2 regions of the Mesorhizobium sp. M0808 genome follow, and region 2 is predicted to be linked to the other one. Evidence: predicted binding sites of a transcription regulator. Region 2 holds the regulator's gene; the other holds the start of a gene.

Region 1 (9,745 bases), on a different contig from region 2:
TGGTGTTTTGCCGTCTGCGCCTTTTGGATAACTCTTCTCAAACTCAAACGCGCCTTTTGCAGCAACGGAAACCTTGGAAACCGTCTGAGCTCTGGCCGCGTCGACAATCAACAATGACAGGACGGAAAGCAGCAGCGGCAGGATTTGACTGGATTTCACGATCTTCTCCCAAGCGTGGAGCTTGCAGCGAATTGCCACATGCAATTGGCGTCGTGCCTGAAACTACTTCACAGAAACGCTTGGCCCGCCCTCGACTGCCAGCACCAGCCGGCGATTGGTGACCCTTGCCAGCTGTGCCAGCCGGCCGGCCGGCCGCTCGCCGTAAAGATCGGCCAGCGCTGCCGGCAGCACCAGCGCCAGCACGCCATTGCCGCGGTTTTCCCATTTCAGCCGTGGCATGACGCCCGGCATTGCCGCGGTCAGCAAATAGACGACGCGCAGCAGCGCGGCCAGCACGCGGGCGCGCTCGAGATAGCGCGGTGTCGCCAGTCCGCGGATTTCCGGAGCGGCTTCATTGAACACGCCCTCGTGGCGAAACAGGCTGACAAGCGCCAGGAAGGCGCGGCCGGGATGATCGACGCCGATGAACGAGGCGTGGGCGATGATGTTGAGCGATTGCTTGCCGCGATATTCGGGATGGGCACGCCAGCCGATATCGGCGAGCAGGCAGGCGGCGTGGCGGTAGCGCGCCTCATCCCTGGTCTCGTCGATGCCGAAGGCGGCGAACGCCTTGCCGGTCCACTCGACAAGCTCATGCGCGTGGTCGACCGAGCGCGAGCGCAGGCGGGCAAGCTCTTCCGCCGCCGAGATCAGCGGATCGGCCTTCTGCTCGGCCTCGTCGAGCAGCGAGTAGAGAAAGCCCTCGCGCACGCCCAGCGCCGACACGATGATCTTCGACGGCTGCATCGCCGCCATGATCTCCTGCAGCACGATGGCGCCATAGGGCAGCAGCGAACGGCGGTTCTTGGAGATGCCCTCGATGCCTTTGATCTTATCTATCTCGACCTTGGCGACCTGCCGGAGGAAGTTCGCGGCGCTTTCGATGCCGATCTCGTAATGGTGCATGACGCCGAGCGGGTAGTTGGTCATTTCCATGTGCAGCCGGGCGAGGTTTCGCCAGGTGCCGCCGACCGTGTAGAACGCCCTGCCCTGCCCGCCCTTCAACAATTTCGCCCGCGCCAGTTGCTCGCGCGTGATCTTTGCCGCCTGGGTCAGCGAGTTCTTCGCCATGTCCTGCAGGCGCAGGCCGCCCAACGGCAGCGTGATGCCGTCACCGATCGTCTCACCGTCAATATCGATCAGCTCGAGGCTGCCGCCGCCAAGATCGCCGGCGATGCCGTTGGCCGGATGGAAACCGGAGATGACGCCGAGCGCCGAATAATGGGCTTCCTCGCGGCCGCTCAGCACCTGGATCTCGGTTTTGAGCACATCCTCAGCGCGGTGGATGAAGTCGGGGCCGTTGACCGCCTCGCGGGCGGCGGCGGTCGCCAGCACATACATGCGCTCGGCGCCGGCCTGGTCGGAGAGCGCGCGGAAACGGCGGAACTCTTCCATCGAGCGCGTCACCGCCTCGGGATCGAGCTTTCCGGTCGAAACGATGCCGCGGCCGAGGCCGGCCAGCATCTTTTCATTGAACAGCAAGGTCGGCGAGCGCGCCAGCCCCTCATAGATGACAAGACGGATCGAGTTCGATCCGATATCGATGATGGACAGCGGTCGGCGGTCCTGGAGCCGGCCCTGGGACGCTGAAATCATCAGCCCGTCGCTGCGTTCTGTTTCTTGCGGCGCTTGAACTGCGCGATGCGCTTGGGCGCATGCGACTTCAACGCATCGCCCCGTCCGGACAGGCTCGGATTCGTCATGAAATATTCCTGCGCGTTGAACGGTTCCTCGCCCTCCTCCAGCACGACGCGCCGGGAGGTTCCGTCAGCCAATACGTCGAAACTTTGCTGGTTGTCCATGATGTTGCCGAGCATGATCTGGCCGAGCACCTGTTCGTGCACAGTTGGATTGGTGATCGGCACCATGGTCTCGACACGGCGGTCGAGATTGCGCGGCATCAGATCGGCCGAGGAGATGTAGACGATCGCCCCGTCCGAGGGCAGGCCGTGGCCGTTGCCGAAGCAATAGATGCGGCTGTGTTCGAGGAAACGGCCGACGATCGATTTCACCCTTATGTTCTCCGACAGGCCGGGCACCTGCGGCCTCAGGCAGCAGATGCCGCGCACGACGAGATCGATCTCGACGCCGGCGCGGCTGGCATCATAGAGGGCATCGATGATGATCGGGTCGACCAAGGCGTTCATCTTCATCCAGATGCGGGCGGGCCTGCCCTCCAGCGCGTGACTGATCTCGTCCGAAATGTGCTTGAGGATGCGGTCGCGCAGCGTGAACGGCGATATGGCCAGCCGCATCTGCTCGGCCGGCTCGGCATAGCCGGTGATGAAGTTGAACAGCTGGGCGACATCGCGCGCGATCGTCGGGGCCGTGGTGAAGAAGGACAGGTCGGTGTAGATGCGCGCGGTGACCGGGTGGTAGTTGCCGGTGCCGAGATGCACGTAATTGCGCAGCCTGCCATCCTCACGGCGCACGACCAGCGACATTTTCGAATGGGTCTTCAGTTCGAGGAAGCCGAAGACGACCTGGACGCCGGCGCGCTCGAGGTCGCGGGCCCAGCGGATGTTGGCCTCCTCGTCGAAGCGCGCCTTGAGCTCGACCAGCGCGGTCACCGACTTGCCGGCCTCGGCGGCGTCGACCAGAGCGCGCACGATCGGGCTGTCGTTGGAGGTGCGATAGAGCGTCTGCTTGATCGCCACCACTTCCGGATCGGCCATTGCCTGGCGCAGGAACTGCACCACGACGTCGAAGGATTCGTAGGGGTGGTGGACGATGATGTCCTTCTCGCGGATCGCCGCAAAACAATCGCCGCCATGCTCGCGGATGCGCTCGGGGAAGCGCGGATTGTAGGGCGTGAACTTCAGATCGTCGCGGGCGACGGCGACGATCTCCGAGATCTGGCTGAGCGCCAGCGGACCGGTGAGCACGCTGATGCGGCTTGCCGAAACGCCAAGCTCGCCGGCGACGAAGTCGCGCAGTTCGGGCGGCATCAGCCGGTCGAATTCGATCCGGATAACCGAGCCGCGGCGCCGCCGCTTCAGCGCCGTCTCGAACAGGCGCACCAGATCCTCGGATTCTTCCTCGACCTCGATATCGCTGTCGCGGATGATGCGGAACGTGCCGGAACCCTTGACCTCGTAGCCCGGGAACAGCTTGCCGATATAAAGACCGACCGCCTCCTCGAGCGGGATGAAGCGGACATGGCGCTTGCGATCCGGCAAGCGGATGAAGCGCCTCAGCGCCACCGGCAGGCGCAAAAGCGCGCTCATTTCCTCGCCGTTCTTACGGTGGCGCAATTGCAACGCCATCGAGAAACCGAGATTGGGAATGAACGGGAACGGATGCGCCGGGTCGATCGACAGCGGCGTCAGCACCGGAAATACCTGCTCCTGGAAATGGTCCTCGAGCCAGATCTTCTCGTCCTTGCTCAGCGCATCGCGGGTGATGCTCTCGATGCCTTCCTTGTCGAGCAGCAGCATCAGCGCCGAAAGGCTTTTCTGCTGGTCCTCCTGCAGGCGCTCGACCTCGCGCAGCAATTGTTCAAGCTGCTGCTCGGGCGTGCGTCCGTCCGGGCTCTTCAGCACGATGCCCTCGCGCACCTGGCCGGCAAGACCCGCAACGCGGACCATGAAGAACTCGTCGAGGTTGGCGGCCGATATCGACAGGAAGCGAACACGCTCGAGCAGCGGATGATTGGCGTTCAGCGACTCTTCGAGCACGCGCCGGTTGAATTGCAGCCAGGAAAACTCGCGGTTGACGAAGCGGTCGGGATTGCCGCCTTCGCGGCTCGCCGCCTCGACGGTGATGAATTCGTTCTGCACCGGCTTCAGTTCGTTCATGGTTTCCGCTCTTCCCACACCGTTCGACGACCATAGCCTTAACCGGCTTAACTTATCCTCTGACAGGCTTTTGCGACAGTTTCATTTCATCGATCTTGCAAAGAGACGGGTTATGATCCAGATGCAATCGACAAGATCAGGAGACGACGATGGCAGGCGGTTCCATTCCCCATTTCCAGAACGATGCGGGCTATCCGGCAATCGACATCGGCGTCAAGGAATTCATGTGCACCGGCGCCAATCCGCCTTTCGACCACCCCCATGTATTTCTCGACATGGGCGACGACAATGAAAAAGTCTGCCCGTATTGCTCGACGCTCTATCGCTATTCGCCGAAGCTGAAGGCGTTGGAAACGCAGCCGCCGGGCTGCCTTTATATCGACCAGGCCGCCTGATTCTTCCGCGACAAACCTGATGCAGGAAACGCAGTCCCGGCAGGTGGTCATCGCCGGGGCGGGCGTCGCCGGGCTGACCGCGGCACTGGCCTTCGCCGAGCGCGGCTATCGGATAAAACTGTTCGAACAGGCGCAGCACCTCGAGGCTGCCGGCGCCGGTATCCAGCTTTCGCCCAACGCGACGCGCATCCTACGGCAGCTCGGCGTACTCGATCGGCTGCTGGCGACGGCGGTGCGGCCGGAGGCGGTCGTGCTCAAGGATGCCGCCACGCTGCGCAAGCTGGCGCGCGTACCGCTTGGCCAGGCGGCCGAAACGCGCTGGGGAGCGCCCTATCTCGTTGCCCACCGCGCGGATCTGCAGTCAGCGCTGATGCAGCGAGTTTCGGAGCAGCCCGGTATCGATCTGCTCGCCGGCGCGCGGGTGACCGACATCGCAGCCGGATCGAAAGGTGTTACCGTCACTGCATCGGCTGATGGCGACACGGTCGAGGCTGGCTGTCTGCTGATCGGCGCCGATGGCGTCTGGTCGTGGGTGCGAGAAACGCTTGCCCGCAACGCAGCCGATTTCCGGAGAAGCCGGTTTTCGGGCGAGCTTGCCTGGCGCGCCACGGTGGCCGCCGACAGCCCCGCCGGACAAACCTTTGCAGCGATCGGTGCGCCCGATTGCGTTACTGCATTCCTCTATCCCGGCTTCCATATGGTCGCCTATCCGGTCAGTCGTGGCACTGCCTTCAACCTCGCCGCCTTCACTGGGGGCGAGCGCATCGCCGAGGGCTGGTCGGGGCATGCCAACCCCGCCAGCCTCGCCAGCGCCATGCGCGGTACCGCGCCGGCGCTGGTCCGTCTGGCGAGCGAGGCGGCGCCGTGGATGGCATGGCCGATCCACACCGTCGAGCAGCGGCGATGGACGACGCCGGAAGGCATCGCGCTGATCGGCGATGCGGCGCACGCGATGACGCCGTTTGCCGCACAGGGCGCGGCGATGGCGATCGAGGACGCGGCGACGCTTGCCGGCTTCGTTGCGGCCTCCACAGCCGATCTTGAGGGGGCGCTTGCCGCCTGGGAACAGGCGCGGCGGCCGCGCGTCGCCCAGGTCGCCCGCCGCGGCGCCATCAACCGCCTCGCCTGGCATGCGGCCGGGCCGGTGGCGATGGCCCGCAACCTGTTCCTGGCGATGCGCTCGCCCGAAAAGCTCGCCGCCGATCTCGACTGGCTCTATGGTTGGTGGGCGTAGGACGCTCGGCGGTCCTAAGTCGCCTTGTCAATTGTAAAGCCGCATCGACAGGCCGAGCGAGGCCGGCAGCGGATTCCACCAGCCGGTGCGCAGCCCGGCCGTGCGCAATGCCGCCGCCGTCCAGGTGTTGCAGCCGATCAGCGCGTTGAAATGACCATTGGCTTCGAAGAACCGATCGAAGCGGGAATAGGCCGCACTCTCGATCGGGATGGCCCCGTTCGGCCCCTGCCGGAAGCTTGCCGCAATGTAATCGAGCAGCGCCGTAAACCGCTCCTCGCCGATGTCGAAGCCGGCGACGTCGCGATGCGGCTCGGCGATGTCGACGGAAATGTCGACATGCATTGCCGAGGCATCGACCGTCAGCGCCTTCATCACCGGCACCGCCTTCAGCTCCGACCAGGTCGGCGTCTCCAGATAGAAGGCGCGGCCGCCCCAGCCGAAGACGATGTAGCGGACCTCCGCCACGTCTGCTGGAATGCCGGCATCGACCAGGAAATGGAAGCGCCGGCGCACATCGTCGTCGACCGGGATGGCGATGTCGGTGTGGATCGGATTTTGCAGCACCAGGATACGGTGGCTTGTGCCGATCGGATCGGCAACGGCCGCCGGCCAGAGCGGGCGCGGCAGCAGCGTGCCCAGCGCCACCGCAAGGACTGCTGCAACGACCAGCAGGCCAAGAAAACGGGCAAGCTTCTTCATGGGAAAGGCATAGAACAAGCCATGCTCAAGGTGAAGCCCCTCCGAAAGGTGCACAGCTGACTTAGAGCTTGACGCGTATCCTCCCCGGGAGGATACGCTCAAGCATGTCAGATCACCTCCACGCCTCGCATCCTTCCATCATAAAGCGCCTGAAGCGCGCGCAAGGCCACCTTGCGGCGGTGCTGGCGATGATCGAGGCGCATCGCCCTTGCGTTGACCTGGCGCAGCAGCTTCATGCCGTCGAAAGGGCCATCAGCAGCGCCAAGCGCGAGCTGATCAACGATCACATCGAGCATTGCCTGACGGACAGCGTCGAAACCGGCGGCAACTCGCTGGCGGAACTCAAGCAGCTGGCGAAATATCTATGAATTCCATCGTAGCCCCCATTCTGGAATGGCTCGGGCTCGGCTCGCACGCCGCACATCATCACGGCGGTCACGGTCCGCACGGTCACAGCCATGGCGTCATCGACGCGACAATTGCCACCACCGACCGGGGCATCTGGGCAATCAAATGGTCGTTCGTGATCCTGGCCATCACCGCGGCATTGCAGATGGTCGTGGTTGCGTTGTCGGGGAGCGTGGCATTGCTGGCCGATACGATCCATAACATCGGCGATGCGACCACGGCGATCCCGCTATGGATTGCGTTCGTGCTGGCGCGGCGCAAGCCGTCGCGGATCTTCACCTATGGCTTGGGCCGGGTCGAGGATCTGGCCGGCATCATCATCGTGCTCATCATCCTGTTCAGCGCTGTAGTCGCTGCCTACCAAGCCATCGACAGGCTGATCAATCCACAAGTGGTGACACACCTGGGCTGGCTGACTGCGGCGGGTATTGTCGGCTTCCTCGGCAACGAGGCGGTTGCCGTGTTCCGTATCCGCGTCGGTCGCGAAATCAACAGCGCGGCACTGATTGCCGACGGCTACCACGCCCGCACAGATGGACTTACCAGCCTTGCCGTGGTCATCGGAGCCATCGGCGTTTGGTTCGGCTTTTCCTTGGCCGATCCGATCGTCGGTCTGCTGATCACGATTGCGATCTTCGGTATCGTCTGGCAATCGGCCCGCTCGGTGCTGACCCGCATGCTGGATGGAATCGAACCCGGTGTGATGGACGAAATCCGACATGCCGCCGAGCATGTTCCGGGCGCGCGCATTGTCGATGCCAAGGCGCGCTGGATCGGTCATAGATTGCACGCCGACATCGCAATTGCCGCGGACGGAACCCTGCCGCTGTCGGCGGCGAACAAGATCGCCGCAGCGCTGAAGGACGAACTATCCCAGCATATGCCGGCCCTGGCTGAGGCGAATGTGCGGTTTTCAACGGAACGTGGAGAGAACGACCATCCTCACGAGCACACGCATGACCACGGCCACATGCACTGACGCTCGCCGATTTTCTGCTAGTCTCGTCCGATGTTCCAGACGCTCGTCGAATTTCAGCGCACGATCTATCTGACGCTCGGCGAACAGATCAAGCTGCTTGCGGCCGGAGGCAATTGGCTGGCGTTCGTGGCCTTCCTGCCGATGGGCGTCGTGTTCGGGGCTGCCCATGCGCTGACGCCGGGGCACAGCAAGGCCGTCCTGGCGACTTATCTTGCCGGTTCGGATGCGAAGGTCTCGCGTGGTCTGCTCGTATCTATCACGCTATCGTTCACGCATGTGACGATTGCCGTTCTGATTGCGGCTCTCTCGCTGCCACTGGTCTCAATAGCATTGGGCAGCGTCGGCCGCGCTCCGCTTCTGGAGCACATCAGTCGCGGGCTGCTCGGCCTCATTGGCGTCTGGATGCTCTGGCGCGCTTTGAGCCACAGCCATCACCACAGGCACGAGGGCGAGGCTGTCGGCGTCATGGCAGGCCTGATCCCACGCTTACGCTTTTCGCGATGACTTTCGCGATGTCCAGGGGTGTTCCGGCAGCGGGCGTCCTGTTTGCCATCACCATGATGGTCGGCGTGGCGCTGACGCTGTCCTGCGTCGCCGTGTTGTCGATCGTGTTTCGGGAACGGCTTGTACAGTTTTTCGCGCGCCAGCCACGGCTGTTCGAAACCATCTCCCGGGCCATCGAGGGCGCCGCCGGTCTCGCCCTTGCCGGCGTCGCTGTCTGGCAGATCACCTCAGCTTGAGAGAAAATTTGGCCCCAGCCACTGCATGGCGTCCGGGCCGGTGCACCGGCTGGAACGAGCCTAGGCGACGCCGGGCGCACGGTCAGCGCTCGTCGAATACGCGCGAAGCCAGCAAGACAGAGAGCCCGGTCCGCCGGTCTTGTCCCGAACCGGCGTACAGGATCAGTGCAGGATCTGCGACAGGAACAGCTTCGTGCGCTCATGGCGCGGGTGGTCGAAGAACTCGGCCGGCGTGTTCTGCTCGACGATCTGACCCTGATCCATAAAGATCACCCGGTTGGCGACTTTGCGCGCAAAGCCCATTTCGTGGGTGACGCAGAGCATGGTCATGCCTTCCTCGGCCAGCCCGACCATCGTCTCCAGCACTTCCTTGATCATTTCCGGGTCGAGAGCCGAGGTCGGCTCGTCGAACAGCATGATGCGCGGGTTCATGCACAGCGAGCGGGCGATCGCCACGCGCTGTTGCTGGCCGCCGGAAAGCTGGCCGGGATATTTGTTGGCCTGTTCCGGGATCTTGACGCGCGTGAGGAAATGCATGGCGATTTCCTCGGCCTGTTTCCGCGGCATCTTGCGCACCCAGATCGGCGCCAGCGTGCAATTTTCCAGAATGGTCAGATGCGGGAACAGGTTGAAGTGCTGGAACACCATGCCGACCTCGCGGCGCACCTCGTCGATCTTCTTCAGATCGTTGGTCAGTTCCTTGCCGTCGACTATGATCTTGCCCTTCTGGTGTTCCTCCAGTCGGTTGATGCAGCGGATCATCGTCGATTTGCCGGAGCCCGACGGGCCGCAGATGACGATGCGCTCGCCGCGCATCACCTTTAGATTGATGTCCTTCAGCACATGGAATTCGCCGTACCATTTGTGCATGGCAATGATGTCGATGGCGACATCGGTGGTGGAAATGTGCATCTTGGCGGCATTGACCTTGATCTCTTCCGCGCTGACGGCGTTTTCTATGGCCATGACAAGGTCCCCTTTTTTAGCGTTTGTGGCCGGTGTCGAGACGGCGTTCCGTGTACATTGAATAGCGCGACATGCCGAAACAGAACAGCCAGAAGATGAAGGCCGCGAACACCAGGCCGGATCTGGCCGTCTGCGGCGTCGCCCAATTGGCGTCGGAGAAGTTCTGCTTGACGATGCCGAGGAGGTCGAACATCGAGATGACGATGACCAGGCTGGTGTCCTTGAACATGCCGATGAAGGTGTTGACGATGCCGGGAATGACCAGCTTCAGCGCCTGCGGCATGACGACCAGACCCATCTTCTGCCAGTAGCTGAGGCCGAGCGAATCGGCGCCCTCATACTGGCCTTTGGGGATCGCCTGCAGGCCG
Region 2 (9,745 bases):
GCCTGATCCTCTTCGTTATCACCTTCCTGATCCTTGCCGCCGCCCGCTATATGTTGATGCGGATCGACGCCCGTACGGGAGCCTGACCGATGTCGACATCCTCATCGCTCCACAGCCGCCGCAAAGCCAGGAATTCGGTGATGATGGCGCTTTGCGTCGTCGCCGCCGGCATCGGGCTTGCCTGGCTGGCGCTCATTCTCGGCGCACTGGTCTATAAGGGCACAGCCGGGCTTTCGCTCGCGGTCTTCACCGAGATGACGCCACCACCGGGCGAGGCCGGCGGCCTGCTCAATGCCATCGCGGGCAGCCTGCTGATGACGATCATCGCCGTTGTCGTCGGCACGCCGATCGGCGTGCTGGCGGGAACCTACATGGCCGAGTATGGACGCTTTTCGCGCATCACCACCGTCGTCCGCTTCATCAACGACATCCTGTTGTCGGCGCCGTCGATCATCATCGGCTTGTTTGTCTATGAGCTGATGGTGCGGCCAATGGGACATTTCTCGGCCATTGCCGGCGCCGTTGCGCTTGCCATCCTGGTCATTCCGGTGGTCGTGCGCACCACTGAAGACATGCTCAACCTGGTGCCGAACGCGTTGCGTGAAGCCGGTGCCGCGATCGGCGCGCCACGCTGGGTGGTGATCCGTTCGGTCGCCTACCGCGCCGCATTGTCCGGCATCGTCACCGGCATATTGCTGGCGATAGCACGCATTTCCGGCGAGACGGCGCCGCTGCTCTTCACCGCGCTCAACAACCAGTTCTGGAGCAGCAATATCAACGCGCCGATGGCCAGCCTGCCGGTGACCATCTTCCAGTTCGCTCTCAGCCCTTACGAGGAATGGCAGCAACTGGCGTGGACCGGCGCACTCATAATCACCCTGACGGTTCTGGGCTTGAGCATCCTCGCCCGCAGCCTTACCGGACGCAGAGAGGACAGATGACACAGATGTTGTCCCCAGACATGACGATGGCCGAAACGGTCGTCGAGAAGACGAAGATCGAGGTCAAGAATCTCAACTTCTACTACGGCCAGAGCAAGGCGCTGAAGGACATCAGCCTGTCACTGCCTGAGCGCAGTGTCACGGCCTTCATCGGCCCTTCGGGGTGCGGGAAATCGACGCTGCTGCGTGTGTTCAACCGCATCTATGAGCTCTACCCAAAACAGACGGCCGAGGGCCAGGTGCTGCTCGACGGCAAGAACATTCTCGACCGGTCGCAGGATCTCAACCTCCTCAGGACCAAGATCGGCATGGTGTTCCAGAAGCCGACGCCGTTCCCGATGTCGATCTACGAGAACATCGCCTTCGGCGCCAGGCTCTACGAGAACCTCGGCAAGTCCGAGATGGACGGCCGCGTCGAACAGGCGTTGAAGCGCGCCGCGCTGTGGAGCGAGGTCAAGGACAAGCTCAACGCCAGCGGCTTGAGCCTGTCCGGCGGCCAGCAGCAGCGGCTCTGTATCGCCCGCACCGTGGCCGTGAAGCCGGAAGTCATTCTGCTCGACGAACCGGCTTCGGCCCTCGACCCGCTGTCGACTGCCAAGATCGAGGAACTGATCGACGAATTGCAAGCCGACTATACGATCGTCATCGTCACCCACAACATGCAGCAGGCGGCTCGCGTGTCGCGCCAGACCGCCTTCATGTATCTGGGTGAACTGGTCGAGTTCGACCGGACCGAGAAGATCTTCACGTCGCCCCGCGAGAAGCGCACGCAGGACTACATCACTGGCCGCTTCGGCTGAGCCGTTCCGATCATGCATATGAGGACAGGACCATGGGCGAACACACAGTCGCTTCTTTCGACGAGGATCTCGAGCAGATCAGCAAGCTGATCCGCGACATGGCCGACCTCGCCGGTTCGATGGTCGGCGGGGCGACCAAGGCCCTGTTGAATTCCGACAACGTGCTGGCGCAACGCGTCGTTTCCGACGACGCCATCATGGATGCGCGTCAACGCGAACTGGACGACCGCGCCATCACCCTGATCGCCAAACGCCAGCCGATGGCCCACGATCTTCGCCATGTGGTCGGAGCGATCCGCATGGCGGGCGACCTCGAACGCATCGGCGACCTTGCCAAGAATATCGCCAAGCGCGTGAGTGCGGTCGGCCTCAGCGCCACGCCGCGGGACCTGTCGCATTCCATCGACGCGATGGCGCAGCTGGTTCTCATCCAGGTGCAGGGTGTCATCGAGGAATATGCTGCAGGCGATGCGGCCGCGTTGGCCAAGCTGCGTGCCGCCGACGAGCGCATCGACGTCAAATACACGTCCGTGTTCCGCGAGCTGTTGACCTACATGATGGAAGATCCGCGCAACATCACCGCTTGCACGCACCTGCTGTTCTGCGCCAAGAATCTGGAGCGGATCGGCGACCATGTCACCAACATCGCCGAAAATGCGTATTATGTGCTGACCGGCGAGCAATTGCCGGTCAATCGTCCGAAGCAGGACGAAACGACAATGTCCGCACCGGTGACATGATGGGGGTGCCCAGCCGATGATCGCACCACGCATAATGGTGGTGGAGGACGAGGAGCCATTGGGTGTGCTGCTCCGCTACAATCTCGAATCCGAAGGCTACCAGGTCGAGGTGGTGACACGCGGCGACGAAGCCGAGATCCGTTTGCAGGAGAATGTGCCCGACCTTTTGGTGCTCGACTGGATGATACCAGCGGTTTCCGGCATCGAGCTCTGTCGTCGGTTGCGGGTGCGCCCCGAAACCGAGCGGCTGCCGATCATCATGCTGACCGCGCGCGGCGAGGAGAGCGACCGGGTGCGCGGGCTTTCGACCGGCGCCGACGACTATCTGGTCAAACCGTTTTCGACACCGGAATTCATGGCCAGGGTCAAGGCGCTGCTGCGGCGCGCCAAGCCGGAAGTGCTGTCCAGCGTGCTGAAGGTCGGCGACATCGTGCTCGATCGCGAATCGCACAGGGTCTATCGCAAGAAGAGCGAAATCAGGCTCGGGCCGACCGAATTCCGGCTGCTCGAGTTCATGATGCGGCATCCGGGCCGTGTCTTCTCGCGCAGCCAGTTACTCGATAATGTCTGGGGCGAGACAATCTACATCGACGAACGCACCGTCGACGTGCATGTCGGGCGGCTGCGCAAAGCCGTCAACAACGGCCGGATGCCGGATGTCATCCGCACCATCCGCGGTGCCGGCTATGCGATCAGGGAAGATTGACCCGCCTGGTCAGGCTACGTTCTTTCTGACGCTGGGCCTCATTTGCGCGCCCGGCGCGAAAATCTCCTGGTCGACGAAGCTTAGCGCCCGCATCGCGCAGCCTTCGCGGATCAGCGGCAATTCGTTCGGCTCTGTATCGAAGGAGATCGAGCCCGAATGCTGGCCGCCGGCGGTCTGGGCGATTGCCTTCCGCAAGGCCGGCTCGATCAGATCGAAGGCGGCGGCACTGGCGCCGACCATCGCGACCGGTGCCGGATCGATCAGCGCGAACAGCGAGCCGAGACCGAAACCCAGCGCTTCGCCGGCCTTGCGGTAGGCCTCGCGTTCCGGCCCATCTTTCTCGCGCGCCCGGGCCGCCAGTGCTCGCATGTCGGCGTCGCTGACGTCGGCGATCGGTTCGCTTTCTTCGCTCATCTGCCTGGCGTTGCGCCAGATGGCGTAGTTGCCGGCATAGGCCTCGATGCAGCCGCGCCGCCCGCAACGGCAGAGCGCGCCGCCCGGACGATGGATCATGTGGCCAAATTCGCCACCCGAGGAATGCGTCCCGGTGAACAGTTCGCCCTTCAGCACCAGCCCCATGCCGATGCCATGCGAAAGCAGGATGGCGATGAAGTCGTCGCGATAGCGATCCGGATTGCGCCAGCGCAAAGCCACCGCCATCATGTTGCAGTCGTTCTCCACCGTTGCCGGGATGCCGAATTCGTCCTCCAGCATGTCGGCAAAGGCGATGTCGGTCTGCGGCGTGATCGGCGACCACAGCATGGCGCGTGCAGGGGAGTCGGTAATGCCCTGAATCGCCAGGGCGATGCGGGCGACACTGCGGACGTCAAGGTCTGGATCCTGCAGCCGGCGCCGGACGATGGCCATGCATTCACGGATCAGCTCGTCGCGCGGCATGGTCAGCGTGTCCAGCCGGCGCTGTTCCTCGGCGACCACCTGTCCCGTATAGTCGATAATGGCGGCCGACAGGAAATTCAGCGACAACACCACGGTCAGCACCGCCGCCGCTTCCGGGTTGAGGGCGAGGCCGACCTGCGGACGACCGCGTTTCAACGAAACGGGCTCACTTGCCTTGCTCTCGGCGAGGATGCCTTCCCGTATCAGGTCGGAAGAGATCGCCGATATGGTCGAATGACTGAGGCCGGTAGTAGCTGCGATCTCAGTACGCGATGGCTGGCCGGCCCGGCGCACCGCCGAGATCACCATCGCCCGGTTGCGCCGGCGCAAATCGTCATGGCGGATTCCGACCGACATTGTTTTGCTTTCCTCCCGGTTGCCGCGGCCGCTCATGAACCGGAAGCCGTCGGTAATGTCCGACAAATAGTGTCGGACGCAGGCAAATAGTGTCAGATGCAGGTTGCGCTGTCATCGTTTATTCCGACGCTCGAAAAAACTCGCAGAGTCATTAAAATCCATCAGAATCGATGTTGACAGCAGCCGGAGATCGGGCCAGTATTTTTTCGAGGCTCGAAAAAATTAGAGCTTCTAAGCTGGTCTTTGAGCCAATTGGTCACGCCGTACGCGGCGCAGGGAGGATATGATGAAGAAATTCACGACCGCCATTCTGGCGGGTGTCGCCATGACGCTGGCGCTGGCGTCGGTGGCGCAGGCTAAAGACAAGGTCATCGGCGTTTCCTGGTCGAACTTCCAGGAAGAGCGCTGGAAGACCGACGAGGCCGCAATGAAGGCGGCCATTGAGGCCGCAGGCGACAAGTATATTTCCGCCGACGCACAGTCCAACCCCGGCAAGCAGCTCACCGACGTCGAGAGCCTGATCTCGCAGGGCGCCAGCGCACTGATCATCCTGGCGCAGGACGCCTCGGCCATCGGGCCGGCCGTGCAGAAGGCACTGGACGAAGGCATCCCGGTCGTCGGCTATGACCGGCTGATCGAGAACAAGGACGTGTTCTATCTGACCTTCGACAACAAGGAAGTCGGCCGCATGCAGGCCCGCGAAGTCTTCAAGGTGAAGCCGGAAGGCAACTACGTCTTCATCAAGGGTTCGGGTTCCGATCCGAATGCCGATTTCCTGTTTGCCGGTTCGATGGAGGTGCTGAAGGAGGCCATTGACGGCGGCAAGATCAAGAATGTCGGCGAGGCCTATACGGACGGCTGGCTGCCGGCCAACGCTCAGAAGAACATGGAACAGTTCCTGACCGCCAACGACAACAAGGTCGATGCCGTGGTCGCCGCTAATGACGGCACTGCCGGCGGCGTCGTCGCCGCGCTGACGGCGCAAGGGCTGGCCGGATCGGTTCCGGTTTCGGGCCAGGACGGCGACCACGCCGCGCTGAACCGCATCGCGCTCGGCACACAGACCGTGTCGGTGTGGAAGGATGCGCGCGAGCTCGGCAAGAATGCCGCCGAGATCGCCTCGCAACTGGCCGACGGCAAGCAGATGACCGACATTGCCGGCGTGAAGGATTTCACCACGCCCGGCGGCAATACCGTCAAGTCGCTGTTCCTGACCCCGGTCGCCATCACCAAGGACAACCTCAACGTCGTCATCGACGCCGGCTGGATCAAGAAAGAAGAGGTCTGCGCCGGGGTGACGGCTGGCGCTGTTGCAGTCTGCAACTGAGCCGACGTTTCCGAAAAGTCCGAACGCCGCGGCCGCTCGCCGCGGCGTTTTTCCAACAAGAGTTGTTTTTCCGCTTCCGGCGGATAACTTCTAGGCTGCTTCCGGCATCCGCGGCAGACGGCAACCCGGCGGGAGAAACATCATGACCGACACGACGTCCAACACGCCGGTCGACAGCACGACAGACCGGGCACGGGAATCCGAACTCGGCATTGTTGCCCGATTTCTCAAGGCAACCGAACTCGACACGCGCATGCTCGGCATGGTCGGCGCGCTGCTGGTCATCTGGGTCGGCCTGCATGTCATTTCTAGCGTACGGCTCGGCGTCAATCCGTTCGACTTCGACAGCCGGACCTTCCTGACGCCACGCAATCTCTGGAACCTGTCGGTGCAGACTTCGGCCGTGGCCATAATGGCCGCCGGAATGGTGCTGGTTATCGTCATGCGCAATATCGACCTGTCGGTCGGCTCCGCCGAAGGCCTGATCGGCGTGGTCATGGGTTTTGCGCAGGTGCATTTCCTGGTGCGAATGGTCGGTCTGCAATTAGGCAACCCCTGGATCTGGATCCTGGCGCTGGCCATCGGCCTCGCGCTTGGCCTTCTGATCGGAGCGTTCCAGGGATACATCATCGCTTATCTCGAGGTGCCGGCCTTCATCGTGACGCTGGGCGGCCTTCTGGTCTGGCGGGGTGCCGCATGGTGGGTCGCCAGTGGGCAGACGATTGCGCCGCTGGATGCCACTTTCCAGCTGATGGGCGGCGGACCGACGGGTTCGATCGGTGCGCGATGGAGCTGGATCGTCGGAATTGTCGCGTGCCTGGCGGTTGTGTTCATGCTGCTCAACGGGCGGGTGCAGCGCAAGCGGTTCCGCTTCCCGTTACGCCCGATCTGGGCCGAGACGTTCCTCGGGGCCGTCACTTGCCTTGTCATCATGGGCGCCATATGGCTTGCCAATTCCTATCCTTGGCCGGTCGGCATCGTGAACAGATATGCGGCGGCCAACAATATAACCGTTCCCGAAGGCGGGCTGTTCATCGCCCATGGCATCGCCATACCCGTGCTGATGGCTGTAGCCGTAGGGCTGATCATGACCTTCATCGCCAAGCGTACCCGTTTCGGCCGCTATGTCTTCGCCATCGGCGGCAATCCGGAAGCAGCCAACCTTGCCGGTATCAACACGCGCTGGGTGACCATGAAGGTGTTCATGATCATGGGCGTGCTGGCGACGATCGCCGCAGCGATCTCGTCAGCCAGGCAGAACTCGTCGACCAATGCGCTGGGCACGCTGGACGAGCTCCTGGTCATCGCGGCGGCGGTGATCGGCGGCACGTCGCTCGCCGGCGGCTCCGGCACAGTGCTCGGCGCCATGCTCGGCGCGCTTTTGATGCAGTCGCTGCAGTCCGGTATGGTGCTGCTCGGCATCGATTCGCCGCTGCAGAGCATCGTTGTCGGAGCCGTGCTGGTGGTCGCGGTGTGGCTCGATACCGTCTATCGCAAACGGGTCTGAGCATGATCCCGCAAGGTGGAAACCGGTTTTCGTACAACTTGATGCTCAAGCAGGATCTATAGGGAGGAAGGACGAGCATGGCAGACAAAACCGCTCCCACGCCGCTGATCGACATGCGCAACATCTCCATCGCTTTCGGCGGCATTCGCGCCGTCGACGATGCCTCTGTCGACCTTTTCCCGGGCGAGGTGATGGCTTTGCTCGGTCACAACGGTGCCGGCAAATCGACGTTGATAAAAATCCTGTCCGGCGCCTACAAGCGCGATGCGGGCCAGATTTTCGTCAACGGCGAGGAAGCTTCGATCTCCAATCCCCGCGACGCCAAGAAGTACGGCATCGAGACGATCTACCAGACGCTGGCGCTGGCCGACAATGTCGATGCGGCCGCCAACCTGTTTCTCGGCCGCGAGCTGATGACCGGCTGGGGTACGCTCGACGACGTCGCCATGGAGGCCGAGGCGCGCAAGGTGATGGGCAGGCTCAATCCGCGTTTCCAACGCTTCAAGGAGCCGGTGGTAAAGCTTTCGGGCGGCCAGCGGCAGTCGGTGGCGATCGCCCGCGCCATCCTGTTCAATGCTCGCATCCTGATCATGGACGAGCCGACGGCGGCACTCGGGCCGCAAGAGACGGCGCAGGTCGGCGAACTGGTCAGGCAGCTCAAGTCCGACGGCATCGGCATCTTCCTGATCAGCCATGATATTCACGACGTGTTCGAGCTTGCCGACCGTGTCTGCGTCATGAAGAACGGTCGGGTTGTCGGAACGACGCGCACAACCGACGTCACCCAGGACGAGGTGCTCGGCATGATCATCCTCGGCAAGTGCCCACCCGGCGCCATTCCGGGGCCGGGCGCGCTGAAGATCGCCGCATGAACGAGAATTAGCCGGCTAATCACAAGCCGCCAAAATGTGCCAGCCGTCACCATGCATTGGCCTCGCCATTGTGTTGGCGTCAGGACTTGCCCATAAAGATGCCGAACCGTCCACGGGACGTATCAGCAATTGAAGAAGCTTTTTCCGACCGTCGCTTTTATCGCCGTCGCGCTGATCAGCCTGACGATGGCGGGTTTTGCCTATTTTGCCACCCAGGAGGCGGCCCGCATTAAATTCGAGGCGACGGCAGACGACGCGCTTAACCGGATCGAAAGCCGCATCGACCTGGACCTGTCGCTGCTGCGTTCGACCCGGGCGCTGTTCGACGCACGCAATGGCGGTATCTCGCAGGGCGAGTTCAAGGCCTTCTTCAACGCGCTCGACATCGAGAATAATTTCGCCGGCCTGCGCGGCATCGGTTTCCTTCGCCTGGCGAAAACTGGCAACGAGGCGGCGGTCGAGCGCGACATCCTGCACGATCACGGCGCAAGCCATCCGATCTATCCCGACACGAACTTACCGTGGCGTACGCCCATCGTGCTGTTCGAACCGCTGGATCCGTCCAACAAATCCAGCATCGGCTACGACATGTTCACCGGGCCGGCGCGGCGCGAGGCGATCGAAAAGGCGATGACCGACGACCAGCAGCACGCCAGCGGGCTCGTGCAGTTCGGCAAGGATACGGGTGCCGCGCAGACCTTTACCGGGTTCCTCGTCTTCGTCCGGCTCAATGTCGAAACCGCGCCGGACGCCGTGAACGCGACGAGATCCTCGACTGCCGGCTTCCTTTATGCGGCCTTCCGCGCCCGTGATCTGTTCCAGGCTGCGCTCAGCCGGGCACCATTGCTGCCGGTCAACACCGAGATCTATGACGGCACGGTGGACAGCGACAACCTGCTGTTCCAATCGGAAACGCCGCCTGTTTCGAGCCTCGGCGACAGGCTGCTGGTCACCCGCAAGATCACCGTCGCCGGCCGGCCGTGGGTCGTCCTGTTCAGGCCGACAAGTGCTTTCTCGCAACCTTCCTCGCGCGCCATCCCGGTGATGCTCGGATTGTTCGGACTGCTGCTTGCGGGCGCCATCGCGCTGGTGGCCCGCTATCAGGAGCGGGCCTATGAGGCGGTCTCGCTGCTTCACGAAACGACCGAAAAGAGCCTGCTGGAAAAAGACCTGATGCTGCAGGAGATGAAGCATCGCATCAAGAACTCGATCACGCGGGTGCTGGCAATCGCGCGCCAGACAGCATCGCACACGACCGACGTCCAGGAATTCTCGGCTTCTTTCTCGGCCCGGCTGCAGGCGATGGCGGCTTCCCAGGACATGCTGACGCGCTCACGCTGGCAGAAAGCCGATCTCGGCGACCTGCTGCGCATCGAGCTAGGCCAGGTGTTCGGCAGCGAGCTTCCTGAAGGGCTGCTGTCGGGACCGCAGGTTCTTCTCGATGAAAAGACGACGCAGGCACTCGGCCTCGTCTTTCACGAACTGGCGACGAATGCGCTGAAGCATGGCGAAGCCGGCAATTCAGTCGGTGCGCTGAAGGTCGACTGGTCGCTCGACGCCCGTAGCGGCACCCGGACATTGGCTCTCAACTGGCGCGA

Evidence for each region. The regulator PhoB, encoded in region 2, activates phosphate uptake and scavenging genes when phosphate is short. The targets are predictions, from matches to a motif close to TGTCATNNANCTGTCAT.
Region 1: a site for PhoB is predicted at 4,029-4,045, ahead of NKI25_RS25610 (RNA degradosome polyphosphate kinase). Genes of this name have one in related genera too.

What each region holds. Positions count from the first base shown of each region.
Region 1 covers NZ_JAMYOX010000028.1:50,050-59,794, reverse strand. The annotation lists gene NKI25_RS25620 (hypothetical protein) at 1-159, opposite strand, end outside; gene ppx (exopolyphosphatase) at 223-1,755, opposite strand; gene NKI25_RS25610 (RNA degradosome polyphosphate kinase) at 1,755-3,956, opposite strand; gene NKI25_RS25605 (zinc-finger domain-containing protein) at 4,106-4,351, shown strand; gene NKI25_RS25600 (FAD-dependent monooxygenase) at 4,371-5,585, shown strand; gene NKI25_RS25595 (TIGR02117 family protein) at 5,613-6,284, opposite strand; gene NKI25_RS25590 (metal-sensing transcriptional repressor) at 6,389-6,652, shown strand; gene NKI25_RS25585 (cation diffusion facilitator family transporter) at 6,649-7,671, shown strand; partial or broken gene NKI25_RS25580 (HoxN/HupN/NixA family nickel/cobalt transporter) at 7,702-8,411, shown strand; gene NKI25_RS25575 (amino acid ABC transporter ATP-binding protein) at 8,574-9,323, opposite strand; gene NKI25_RS25570 (amino acid ABC transporter permease) at 9,394-9,745, opposite strand, start outside.
Region 2 covers NZ_JAMYOX010000003.1:202,687-212,431, reverse strand. The annotation lists gene pstC (phosphate ABC transporter permease subunit PstC) at 1-86, shown strand, start outside; gene pstA (phosphate ABC transporter permease PstA) at 90-941, shown strand; gene pstB (phosphate ABC transporter ATP-binding protein PstB) at 938-1,741, shown strand; gene phoU (phosphate signaling complex protein PhoU) at 1,774-2,481, shown strand; gene phoB (phosphate regulon transcriptional regulator PhoB) at 2,498-3,187, shown strand; gene NKI25_RS06700 (ROK family protein) at 3,197-4,441, opposite strand; gene xylF (D-xylose ABC transporter substrate-binding protein) at 4,728-5,768, shown strand; gene NKI25_RS06690 (sugar ABC transporter permease) at 5,911-7,275, shown strand; gene NKI25_RS06685 (ATP-binding cassette domain-containing protein) at 7,353-8,147, shown strand; gene NKI25_RS06680 (CHASE domain-containing protein) at 8,277-9,745, shown strand, end outside.